DNA from 2 places in the Paenibacillus sp. NPDC058071 genome. Region 2 is predicted to be linked to the other one. Evidence: predicted binding sites of a transcription regulator. Region 2 holds the regulator's gene; the other holds the start of a gene.
What was found. Region 2 encodes Rex, which represses fermentation and respiration genes when NADH is low (regulators of the CRP and FNR family bind a similar motif). Its sites were predicted from a motif close to TTGTGAAATATTTCACAA; they were not measured.
Positions count from the first base shown of each region.

Region 1 (5,705 bases), on a different contig from region 2:
GTGCTCGAGATGCTTGGAGAGAAAGAGTCGACGCCGTATGGGATGACTATGATCGAGGTGTTGAAAAGCGGTTCTGCAAGCCGCAGCAAGCCCTACGTTTTGCCTTTCTTCGATTCAAATACTTATCATCAGCTGAAGGAGAGAATTCGGATGATTAACGGCTTTAAGAAAGGGTCTTACCGGTTGTCGCTGCTCGCAGTGGCTGGCGTATTGACTCTGAGCGCAGCGACATTAACCAATGCGGCTGATCCGGTCAAGCGAAGCGAAACGGCTCCCTACGCGGACCAAATGTCGTTTTCGGACGATAGACAGTTGTTTGATAATGGGAAGTCACGCACGTATGATAACATGGATAAGGCCGTGCTGGTCGCAGGGTTCAGCTTCAAAGTCCCTTATGAGCTCCCGGAGGGATATAAGCTGCACGAGGTCTGGTTGAAGCAGCGCTCGCTGGATGAGGACCGTTGGCGCGAAGTTCAAATTGACTTCAATCAAGGCAAAGGTAATAAGAGCACAGGGAGATTCACGTTATCTGCTGTCGACGACGGCGAGGGACTGGAGGCTGTTTATGTCCGCATTGAGCAGGAGGAACAGCAAAGGGCCAAGGAGTTTGAAAGAACGGCCATCGTGACGAAGGAGTCCTGGAATCCGAATGGGTGGAAGGGGCTGAAGATCAGCGTGACCTCCGGAAAAGCCAAGAAGCAATACTACTTGTGGCAAGATGAAGGCGTCCGGTACCAAGTCGGTCCATCAGATTTATCTGAATCCAGCATTCTCCGTATGGCAACTTCCATGGGGAGACCGAACCTGCCCATGGGTGAAGCTTATGTGAGCGATACGCTGCTTGTTGCACCGATCTACGATACTGACGATGTACGGAGATCCGCCGCTTCCGTGGGCATCGCTCCTAAATTTCCGCTACACCTGCAGGGGCAATACCAGGCATCAAGCGCCATGGTTACGAAGATGGTGAACTTCCGCTATCCGACGGACTCGGAGGACTATCAGAGAAAGGTTCTCTCGATTACCTATAGACGCAGCGTAGAGAGCCAAGAGGGGATACAAAGCTTCAGCTTCCGGCAAATCCAGAATAACGGCATCTACGAGGAGATTCGCAGCAGCGGTCAGATCGCTTTCCAGCGGATCGACGGACAACCGTTCCAAGTGAAGGTGAAAGCCGTCCAACTAGCCGGGCTGGAAGTATACAAGACTGAGCCGTACAAGGTTGACGAGGCGCTGAGCAGCTCAAGTGAACCCGATTTTTACAGCTATTTCTGGAAGGAAAATGAGGTTTGCTACCTCGTGCAGTTTAAACAAGGAGAAGGGCGCGAGATGGATGAGATCGTGACCTCCTTGATTCGGGAGAAACCTGTAGACATTAGCCGATTGAAAAAATAGCAGGTATAAACAAATACGACCAAGCGCAACTCGCCCAGCGGGTTGCGCTTGGTCGTTTAGGTTATGATGAAACCTGTTAATGAGATGAGCAAAGTATAAGCCGTATTAGAAGTTACCTACATATTTTTTTGACGAAAGCCTGATGTGTCAGGCTTTTTTGTATTTAAGCAGGCAAGATTGAATGACAAAATTGCAAGGTTGATGTAAGGCAAATCGATGGCTTAGGACAGTCCGACAGGATAAAATTGGAATAAACAAAAAATAGAGATTTTTTAAGAGGAGAATCGAGATGAGGCTGTTTGAACTGTTGCTTTTTTTGTCAAACATCGGGTTGTTTGCCTTAACGGTCCTATTGAAAAAAGGAGAGCGTAGAATTCCAGTATTCATTGCAAGCGGGATTTCCACACTTTTACTGGTCGTTCATTGGACGATGGAAGGATACAGAATTCAGCTATTTTTCCCATATTGCATAACGATCATTTATTTAGCCATTTCAAGTTATAGCTATTTTAGAAAAAAAGGCCCTAAAAAAATCCCACGATTCATATTGGGTTCAACTTATACCGCTATAGCGATAATGCTGCTCGTAACAGCCGGTCTCCTATATACTTTTCCTGTATTTAAACTACCTGAACTGACAGGCGAGTTTAAGGTAGGCACGCAAACTTTTCATTTCGTGGATCTAAATAGGGAAGAGATTTTCGGCGAAGCCAGAGATGGTAAGAGAGAATTGATGGTTCAGGTATGGTATCCGGCTCAAGCTGGCACCGGCAAGTACGCTCCCTTTATTCCCGATACCCAGATATTAAGTTATATGGCTGCGAACTATGGTCTTCCCGGGTTTACTTTACAACATCTGAAGTACGTATCCAGTCACGCTTACACGGGGGCCGAAGTCTCTTCCGCACAGACTTCATACCCGCTGATCCTAGCGAATCCCGGCTACGGCTCTTCCAGGTTCCTCCACACGTCGCAAGCCGAAAATCTCGCCAGTCACGGATATATTGTGGCAGTGATCGACCACACCTACAATACATTTGCAACCGTGTTTCCGGATGGTCGAATCACGACCAGCACAACCGATGACTTGTTCTCACCCGACCATGATTACCGGACGGAAAGCGGTAATCGCGACAAGTTGGGAAAAGTTTTAACCGACGATGTAGCGTTAGCGCTGGATCAATTCGAGCTCATCCAATCAGGTCAGATTCCAAGTCTTCTAGCAGGGAGCATTGATCTCGATCATGTCGGGGTGTTCGGTCATTCGATCGGCGGAGCGACGGCCTATGACGCATCTTACGATCCGCGAATCGCGGTTGGAATAGACTTAGATGGAGCGCTTTATCGACTGCGTGACAGAGATAGTTTGGGAAAGCCGTTTTTATTCATCAACTCAGAAAGCGAATTCGAAAGATTAAAAAGGGTGATGGATAACCAGGTCTACACGGATGCAGAGCTTAAGCGTATGGGCAACACAAGAGAGTGGATGGAGCAAGTAACGGAAGATAAAAAGCTGGAGCTTAAACGGATGCGCGAAACAGTCGACGAAGGAGGACAATTCCTCTATATCGAAAATACGGAGCATTTGAATTTTGCCGACGTACAGTTCATTTCTCCGGTTTTCAAAATGCTGGGGATTACAGGAAAGAATGCACCCGAAAGAGCGAACTCCGTTATCAATGCCTATATGCTGGATTTCTTCGATATGCATTTGAAAAATCAAGGCGGAATCTTAATGAAAGGACCAGATAGCCGCTTTCCAGAGGCGAAGATTGTAACCTCGCTATTAAAAATTTACGGGATATCCTAGATGCTATAAGCCATCCTACACGATGGCTTTCTTATTATGTGCTAATTGTCTATTAATTGCCTCAATAATTGTATGACAAAAAATAAAAGCATACTCACAACGGATTTAAGTCGCATGAAATGCGGCTTTTTTTTCGTGAAAAGGAGTGCGTGCAATGATGTATATAACAGTAAAGAGGTCAATAGCTCTAACGGGTAATTCATATCATTTTCATATATTAGTCAATAAAGGTTGATCGTTCTTTGAATATTTAATGTCAAGGAAGTGACTATAATTGTATAGATCTCAAGTGAGGATATAATAATTTTTGTATCCGGCGTAAGTACAACGAGCTGCGAAAGGGATGAGGACACTCCATATTTGATCATATTTGTTGGCTTAAAATAAATCACACAGGCTAGTATGTGAAATTTTTCTCTTACTTTTTATTTAACGCCGAAAGAGGCAAAGAAAACGGAGGTTGCATGATATGGAGATTGATACAGTCTTATGGAGTCGACTAGTGACCGGATTAACACTTGGTTTTCACGTTATTTTTGCAACACTTGGTGTAGGCGTCCCGCTAATGATTGCTATTGCAGAGGTCATTGGTATCCGGAAGAAGGACCCCCATTACTTACTTATGGCGAAGAGGTGGTCACGAGGGTTTGTTATTACCGTAGCTGTTGGTGTCGTGACAGGAACAGCTATTTCCCTGCAGCTTGCTTTGGTGTGGCCGAATTTCATGAAGCTGGCTGGAAATGTCATTGCATTGCCGCTATTCATGGAAGTGTTCGCATTCTTCTTCGAAGCCATCTTCCTAGGCATTTATTTGTATACGTGGGATCGATTCAAGAATCCGTATATGCATTGGCTGCTGACCATTCCGGTTGTCGCTGGAGCGGGGATGTCTGCGGTTTTTATTACAACCGTCAACGGATTCATGAATCAGCCTGAAGGATTTGTCATGGAGGCAGGTCAGTTTATAGCGGTTAATCCCGTGCAGGCAATGCTGAATACAGCGACATTCTCCAAGGTGTTCCATGTACTAAGCTCCGCGTATCTGACAGTAGCTGCTCTGTTAGCCGGCATTGCAGCTCTGGGGATGCTGAGAAAGGGTGTATCTGCCTACCACAAGAAAGGCTTAAATCTGATGATGGCTATTGTTCTGGTGTTCAGTTTGCTGAATACGCTCGCTGGAGACGTGTCTGCCAAGTTTTTGGCTGAACACCAGCCGGAGAAGCTGGCGGCAGCGGAATGGCATTTTGAGACGGAAAAAGGCGCAGATTTGATTTTATTAGGGTGGCTGAATGCGGAGCATGAAATTATAGGCGCGCTTCATTTGCCCAAACTGCTCAGCTTCCTTGCTTTTGGCGACTTTAATGCCGAGGTGACTGGCCTGGAGGAATTCCCTCTGGATGAGCGTCCGCCACTTCTAGTCCATTATTTATTTGACCTCATGGCCGGAATCGGATTCGCTCTGCTTGCCATCTCCATTCTGTATTTCCTGTTTGTATTTTGGAAGAAACGCAATCCGTTCAACCAGTGGCTGCTTCGTCTCATTGCGCTGTGTGCACCGCTTGCCTTCCTGGCTGTTGAGATGGGCTGGTTTTATGCTGAAATCGGGCGACAGCCATGGATCCTTCGAGGGTACATGCGCGTGGAAGAAGCAGCTACATCATCACCGAGTGTGAGAATTTTATTTTTCGTTTTCCTGTTCTTGTATATCGTACTCGGCGTCATTTGCGTCCTTGTGTTGAAACGTTTGTTTAACAATAATCCTGTTGAGATCGAGCTGGATAAATGGTTGAAGACGAAACAGGATCAACCCGCGAAGAAAGGGGGACATGTCGGATGAGTTATGAATTGATTGGCATCTCGGTACTATGGCTGTTCCTATATGGCTATCTCATCGTCGCTTCCATTGATTTCGGAGCAGGTTTCTTTGCCTTCTATGCCCGCCTGACGAAGCAGGATCACTTGATTAATCGTCTGATCTCGCGTTATCTGTCACCGGTCTGGGAGATTACCAACGTATTTTTTGTCTTTTTCTATATTGGCATTGTCGGATTTTTCCCGGATACGGCCTCCTATTATGGGGCTGCTCTAATTGTTCCAGGAAGCATTGCCATCATTCTGCTTGCCATCCGTGGCTCGTTCTATGCTTTTGAGAATTATGGTTCCAAAAATAATATTGTGTACCTGTTTTTATACGGAGCTGCAGGTTTGCTGATTCCGGCATCGTTGTCAGTGGCGCTGACCCTCTCGGAAGGCGGATTTATCCTGAAGCAGGGCGAGACGGTTTCGCTGGACTACTGGGCGTTGTTTACCAATCCGTTATCGTGGAGTATCGTTGGCCTGGCCATCGTCTCTGTATTATTTATCAGCGGGTCATTCCTGACTTTCTATGCTTCTCGCGCAGAGGATCATGCCGCACTCAAGCTGATGCGAAATTATGCTTTATTCTGGAGCACACCGACCATCATTTTCGCACTGACCGCCTTTATATATTTGGGTCAAC
Region 1 is NZ_JBHVSK010000001.1:332,782-338,486, reverse strand. Features, by position in the region: gene ACFVTB_RS01485 (M56 family metallopeptidase) at 1-1,395, shown strand, start outside; gene ACFVTB_RS01480 (alpha/beta hydrolase family protein) at 1,685-3,205, shown strand; gene ACFVTB_RS01475 (cytochrome ubiquinol oxidase subunit I) at 3,675-5,042, shown strand; gene ACFVTB_RS01470 (cytochrome d ubiquinol oxidase subunit II) at 5,039-5,705, shown strand, end outside.
Region 1: the regulator Rex is predicted to act here: its motif matches at 3,608-3,625, upstream of ACFVTB_RS01475 (cytochrome ubiquinol oxidase subunit I).

Region 2 (5,705 bases):
CTCCGATTTTTTGCGTGCGCCTTGCATAGCCGTCATTTTCCCTCTGCCTTTGTAAGCGAAAGCAAATCCCGCCGCCAAAAAGGCAATAAGCAGCACCGGAACGATATTTACGCCGAGAAAAGCTAAAAAGACGAGAGTGACCGGCACGACGCCGATCGCTATCTCCAAAATATATTTACGCACGGGCACTCACCTCCAGCATAACCGGCGTCCGCGGCAGTACGACATGTTTGTAGTGTTTGCCGTCTTTAAGTGTAATATAGACATTGTGATCGTCCATATCGGTTACAGCCTGAACGCCTTCATTTTGCTTGGCAATTCCGTTCATTGTCTTGGGAATATTGGAGTAGCTTTTGGTCTCCATCGCTTGTGCGATATCAAACAATGCGCCCGACCATAGCTTATCAAGACGATCGTTCGAGTGAGCATTGGCGATTTGCAGATCAAGCTCTTTTTTACCGATTACATCTTTACCTTGCTCGTTAATCTGTTCATAAACTTGTTTCAAATCAGCGTTTTCGCCGAGCGTCAAGCGCAGCGATACGCGTCCTTGCCCCAGTACGGGCTCGTCTGCCGACGATATGCCTGCTATATTCTGAATCGCCTTATTTAAAGGCTTCTCAATAACCATGCGATTATAAATGAACCAGCTTCCAAATAATAAAACGGCAGCTGCGGCCGCTGTAATCAGAACGGGAACAATCCGAATTTTCATAATAAAAATCCCCCTCCCAGTATTCGATATCTATACTCGCGTATATCAACTTTGCTATACGAAAGTATATCATATCTGAACCGCCAGAAGGGGGTGTAAAAACAGGAAGCTTAGCCAGCGTGCTTAGCCGGCAGCTTATACTGGTCAATAAATGTACCGTCGCCAAACTTGTAAAAATCGTAATAATACTTTGTCATGTCTTCTTTGCGCGAATAGTAAACTTCCCAGACAAGTTCTCCGTTTAACGTTCCCGGCTGAATTCGCTTAATATCTGCATCCGGTTTTTGTGCGGAAAACGAAGCAATCAGATTTTCTTTGCCGTATGCTTCCGTCGCTTTGATAATACGCGGCTCCGCCGAAGCAACGGAACCTTCTGCCGTCTCTTCCTTCGACAGTTCAATAAAGACGTAAAGGTCCTCGCCCGCTTCGTTCTTGCCTTCAACGATCCAGTAAGGCTTATCCCATACATACTTCGTCGTCTTGCCGATTTCCGTCAGTCCGGCTGCATTGGCGGCCTGCTGCTGAGCTTGCCGCTCCTCTGACCATGAGCCTGCATGAATCATTTGATAATAAATCAAGGAAGCGCCGATCAATGCGGCCAGCAAAACGCCAATAACGGCCGCCCAACGCTTTGGCGTCATAAACGGCGCCCTCTTTTTCTCCTTGGCTCTCATACTAGCTTTTCAGCAGCCGCTCGAAGCTAGCCGCTGCCTCGTAACGGATCTTTTCCTCATCCATAAACGTGCAGGTTTTATGCTTCACCACTTGACGGCCGTCGACCCATACATGCTGCACGTCTTTGCCGGATGCGGCATAAACGAGATGCGACACGATATCGGTTTGCGGATAGAAATGCGGCTGTTCCAAATCGATAGCGATAAAATCAGCTTTCATGCCTTCGGCCAACGTGCCGATTTGTCCTTCCTGGCCAATCGCGCGAGCACCATACACGGTACCCATACGCAATGCTTCCAGGGCCGGTACGACTGTCGGATCGCCGGAAACGCCTTTGTGCAGCAAAGCTGCCAGATTGATTTCCTGGAACAGATCGAGATTGTTGTTGCTCGCTGCGCTGTCTGTGCCAAGCGAGACGGTAACCCCTGCCTTCAGCATGTCAGGCACTCTTGCTACGCCGCTTGCCAGCTTCAAATTGCTGACCGGATTATGAGACACGGCTACGCCGCGTTCCGCCAGCAAAGCAATTTCTTCGTCATGCAAATGAACTGCGTGCGCGACCAGAGCCGGACGGGAGAAGAAGCCGAGCTTGTCGAGATGAAAGGTCGGACGAATGCCGTAATCTCGAACGTTTTGCTCCACCTCAGCGATCGTTTCGGACATATGCGTATGAAGCGGAAGCTGGTAATCATGCGCAGCCTGTACGAATTTCTCGATATAATCTGGCGGACAAGTATAAGGAGCGTGCGGCGAAATCATCGTCGTAATACGGCCGTTCGCTTTGCCATTCCAATCGCGAGCGAATTGAATCGCATCAGCCAGCTTCTCCTTCTGCAGCTCTTCGGAGCAGAGACCGATAACACCGCGCGTCAAGCAGCCCCGAATACCCGATTGCTCGGTCATTTGCGCCACTTGGTCCATTCGGTCGTACATATCGACGAATGCGGTCGTGCCGGTTTTCAACATTTCGATGATGGCCAGCGCGCTGCCTGCACGAGTATCTTGATCGACGTATTTCCCTTCCATCGGCCACATTTTTTGTTCCAGCCACACTTGCAGGTTCTGATCATCGGAGAATCCGCGCAGCAACGACATAGCAGCATGGCCATGCGTATTGATCAATCCCGGCATGAAGGCCAACTTGCTGCCGTCCAGCGTTTCAACCGATTCACTCAAACCTTGCGGCTCCGCTTCACCGATATATGTAATCCGGTCGTCCGTTACGACCATATGCCCTCTTACTGTCGGCTTTGCATCGTCCATCGTAATGAACAGCCCGTTTTTAATCCAAATTTGACTCATTGTCCGCTTCCCTCTCTCTTTCCAAATAGTAGGCCAGACTTAACAGTTCCCTCGTAAAATCGACATGATGGATGCGAATCTCGTCCGGCACGCGCAATATAGCCGGAGCGAAATTCAAAATGCCTTCAATTCCTGCCTCAACGATCTGATTGGCGACGTTTTGCGCCTCGAAAGCCGGCACGGTAATGATGCCAAGACGAATATTCAATTCCTTGACCGTCTCAGCGAGCGCCTCGATCGGCAGCACGGTCAAATGATTGATTTGTGTGCCGATCTTGGAAGGATGCACGTCAAAGACAGCTGTTATTTTCATATTGTCGTTAGAATACTTGTTGTAGTTGCACAGGGCATGGCCCAGATTACCGGCGCCGACGAGCGCAACGTTAATTTTCTGATCAAGCTTTAAGATTTGCCGGATTTTCTCGATCAAATAAGTGACGTCGTAACCAATGCCCTTGCGTCCGAAATCGCCGAAGTAGGCAAGATCCTTGCGGATCTGCGCCGGATTGAGATCGAGCTTTATGCCTAGCTCCTGTGACGATACAGTCTGAATTTCGCGGTAATACAATTCGTTTAGCACTTGCAAATAAATCGGCAGCCGTTTGACTACGGCTTCGGAAATTTTCGTCTGCTTCACAAAGGCTCCCCTTCCTTAACGGCGCTTTCATTTAACCATTCCCGTATTCTCGGCACCATCTGATCGGTATGCATCGTTTCGATTTTCGGACCGGGCAGCGAATAAAGAAAATGTTTGCCGTAATACGATTCAATGACGCGCGTATCGTACAAAATAACGATTCCTTTATCCTTAGCCGTGCGCACAAGCCTTCCAAAGCCTTGCTTGAACCGGATGACCGCTTGCGGAACAGACAGCTTCATAAACGGATTTTGGTTTTGCTTTTGCAGCAGTTCGGACTTAGCTTCGATCAGCGGATGATTCGGCGGTTGGAATGGCAGCCTTACGATTGCAAGGCAAGTCAACGCATCGCCCGGAATGTCGACCCCTTCCCAGAAGCTGCTCGTCCCGAGCAGCACCGATTCCGGCTGTTGGGTAAATCGACGGGTCAGCTTCGTCCGGTTGCCGCTGTCGATCCCTTGCCCAAGCACCTGAATGCCTGCTCCTGCAAGTGCCTCCTTCAACGGCTCGTACGTTTGCTTCAGCATTCGGTAGGACGTAAAGAGTACAAGCATTCGCCCGCGCGTCTCTTTTGCCGTCTCTGCGATTGATTGTACAAGCATCGTCACAAAATGAGGCTCAGTTGCAGCGCCTTTTAGCGTCGGAAAGTTGCGCGGAATCATAACAAGCGCTTGTTCACGGTAATTAAACGGAGAAGGAAGCTGTACGGTTCGCAATCGATGATTTTCCTCGAATCCGGTTAGTCCAAGCTGCTCCTCCGCATAAACGAACGATTTTTGCACCGATAAAGTTGCGCTCGTCAAGACGACGCTGTCTTTTAAATTGAAAAAATATTGCTGCAGCTGACTGCTGACATCGACCGGAACCGCGTATAAGTGAACGGAACGATAGCGATAAGTGGTGCTCGCTTCGATCCAAAATACGTCGTTTGACTCCCCGATCTTCATAAAATGTTTCAAATCGTCGCGAACGCGGGTCAAGTCGCGAACTGCTCCATTCAGATCGGTAAGCAGTGCCTGTATTGAAAACTCATCCAGCTTGTCTTTGATCTCTGAGGACATCTTCTCTAGAGACTTAATCATTTTGCTCAGCTCTGTCGTAATGTTGGTCTGAACAGTTAATGCATCGTCCCATCCCGCCGGAAGCTGCTCCGCCTTTAGCCGACAAACGGTTTGACCCGCTTCCGCCCCATTGCTATCCGAACTTTGACCGACAAAGCTGTACAACATTTCGAACAGCTTATCCCAATGCTCCTTCACATCCGAGAAAGCTGGAATAACAGTATCAATCGTCTCCGCCCAAGCTTGTGCGCGATCTTCTCCCTCGTTCTGCACTTTATGCCGAAGCGTCGGCAGCAAACCGCTGCGATGATCTTTAAACAGATGATTGAACGGATGAATAAGCGAATTATAGCCCAATTGCATGCCGAGATGCTTGCTCGCTACCTCTTCAACATGATGCGCTTCATCGATAACCAAATGGCTGTAGGACGGGAGCAGCCGGTGATCGGCTCTGATGTCCGTAAAAAGCATCGAGTGGTTCGTTATGCACACATCGGCGATATTGGCTTCATGCTTGGCGCGATGATAGTAGCAGCGCTTAAACCATGGGCAAGCCCGATTCAAGCAAGAGTCCGCATCGGAAGCAACCGTCGACCAGAAATCAACGCCTTTGCTGCCCAAATTCAGCTCTTCTTGATCGCCCGTCTCCGTTTCTCCCAGCCAGACCACCATTTGCGAGGCGGTAATGGCGTCGTCGATCGGCGAAACCATATCTCTTGTATTAATTTTATTCTCAAATTTGCGCAGGCATAAATAATTGCCTCTACCTTTGAAAACGGATGCACGAAATTCAAACGGCAGTACATCCTTCAATAGCGGCAAATCGCGGCTGCGAAGCTGTTCTTGTAAATTTATCGTATGCGTACTGACGATGATTTTCTGATCGTGCTGCACACCGTAAAAAAGCGAGGGAATTAGATAACCTAACGATTTCCCAGTACCTGTCCCCGCTTCGATCAGCAAGTGCCTGTCGCTGTTCATGGCATCGAACACTTCCCTGAACATCGTCGTCTGCGCTTCCCTCTCCTCATAATTCGGGAACTTCTCCATAAATTTCGTTTTCACGCTATCCAAGTATTGATCAAACGTCATATTTTGCAGCGATTCGTCAGAAGTTTCTTGGCGCGCAGGCTGTTCGTCCGTCCATTCGCCCGCTTTCAAAGCGAACTGATTGAAATAATCGTAGTCGTTCGTTTCGAAGACGGCTTGTTGTTCGACTTGCTGGAGCGTTGAACCGATAAACCAGCTCAGATCGCTTCCATTGTCGATAAGAAAGGATAGCCGCTGCAAAGTGAGCAGCGGCAGCTTTCTTAGC
Region 2 is NZ_JBHVSK010000007.1:220,409-226,113, reverse strand. Features, by position in the region: gene ACFVTB_RS14415 (AAA family ATPase) at 1-183, opposite strand, end outside; gene ACFVTB_RS14410 (hypothetical protein) at 176-715, opposite strand; gene ACFVTB_RS14405 (cell wall elongation regulator TseB-like domain-containing protein) at 826-1,356, opposite strand; gene ACFVTB_RS14400 (amidohydrolase) at 1,391-2,692, opposite strand; gene ACFVTB_RS14395 (redox-sensing transcriptional repressor Rex) at 2,673-3,329, opposite strand; gene dinG (ATP-dependent DNA helicase DinG) at 3,326-5,705, opposite strand, start outside.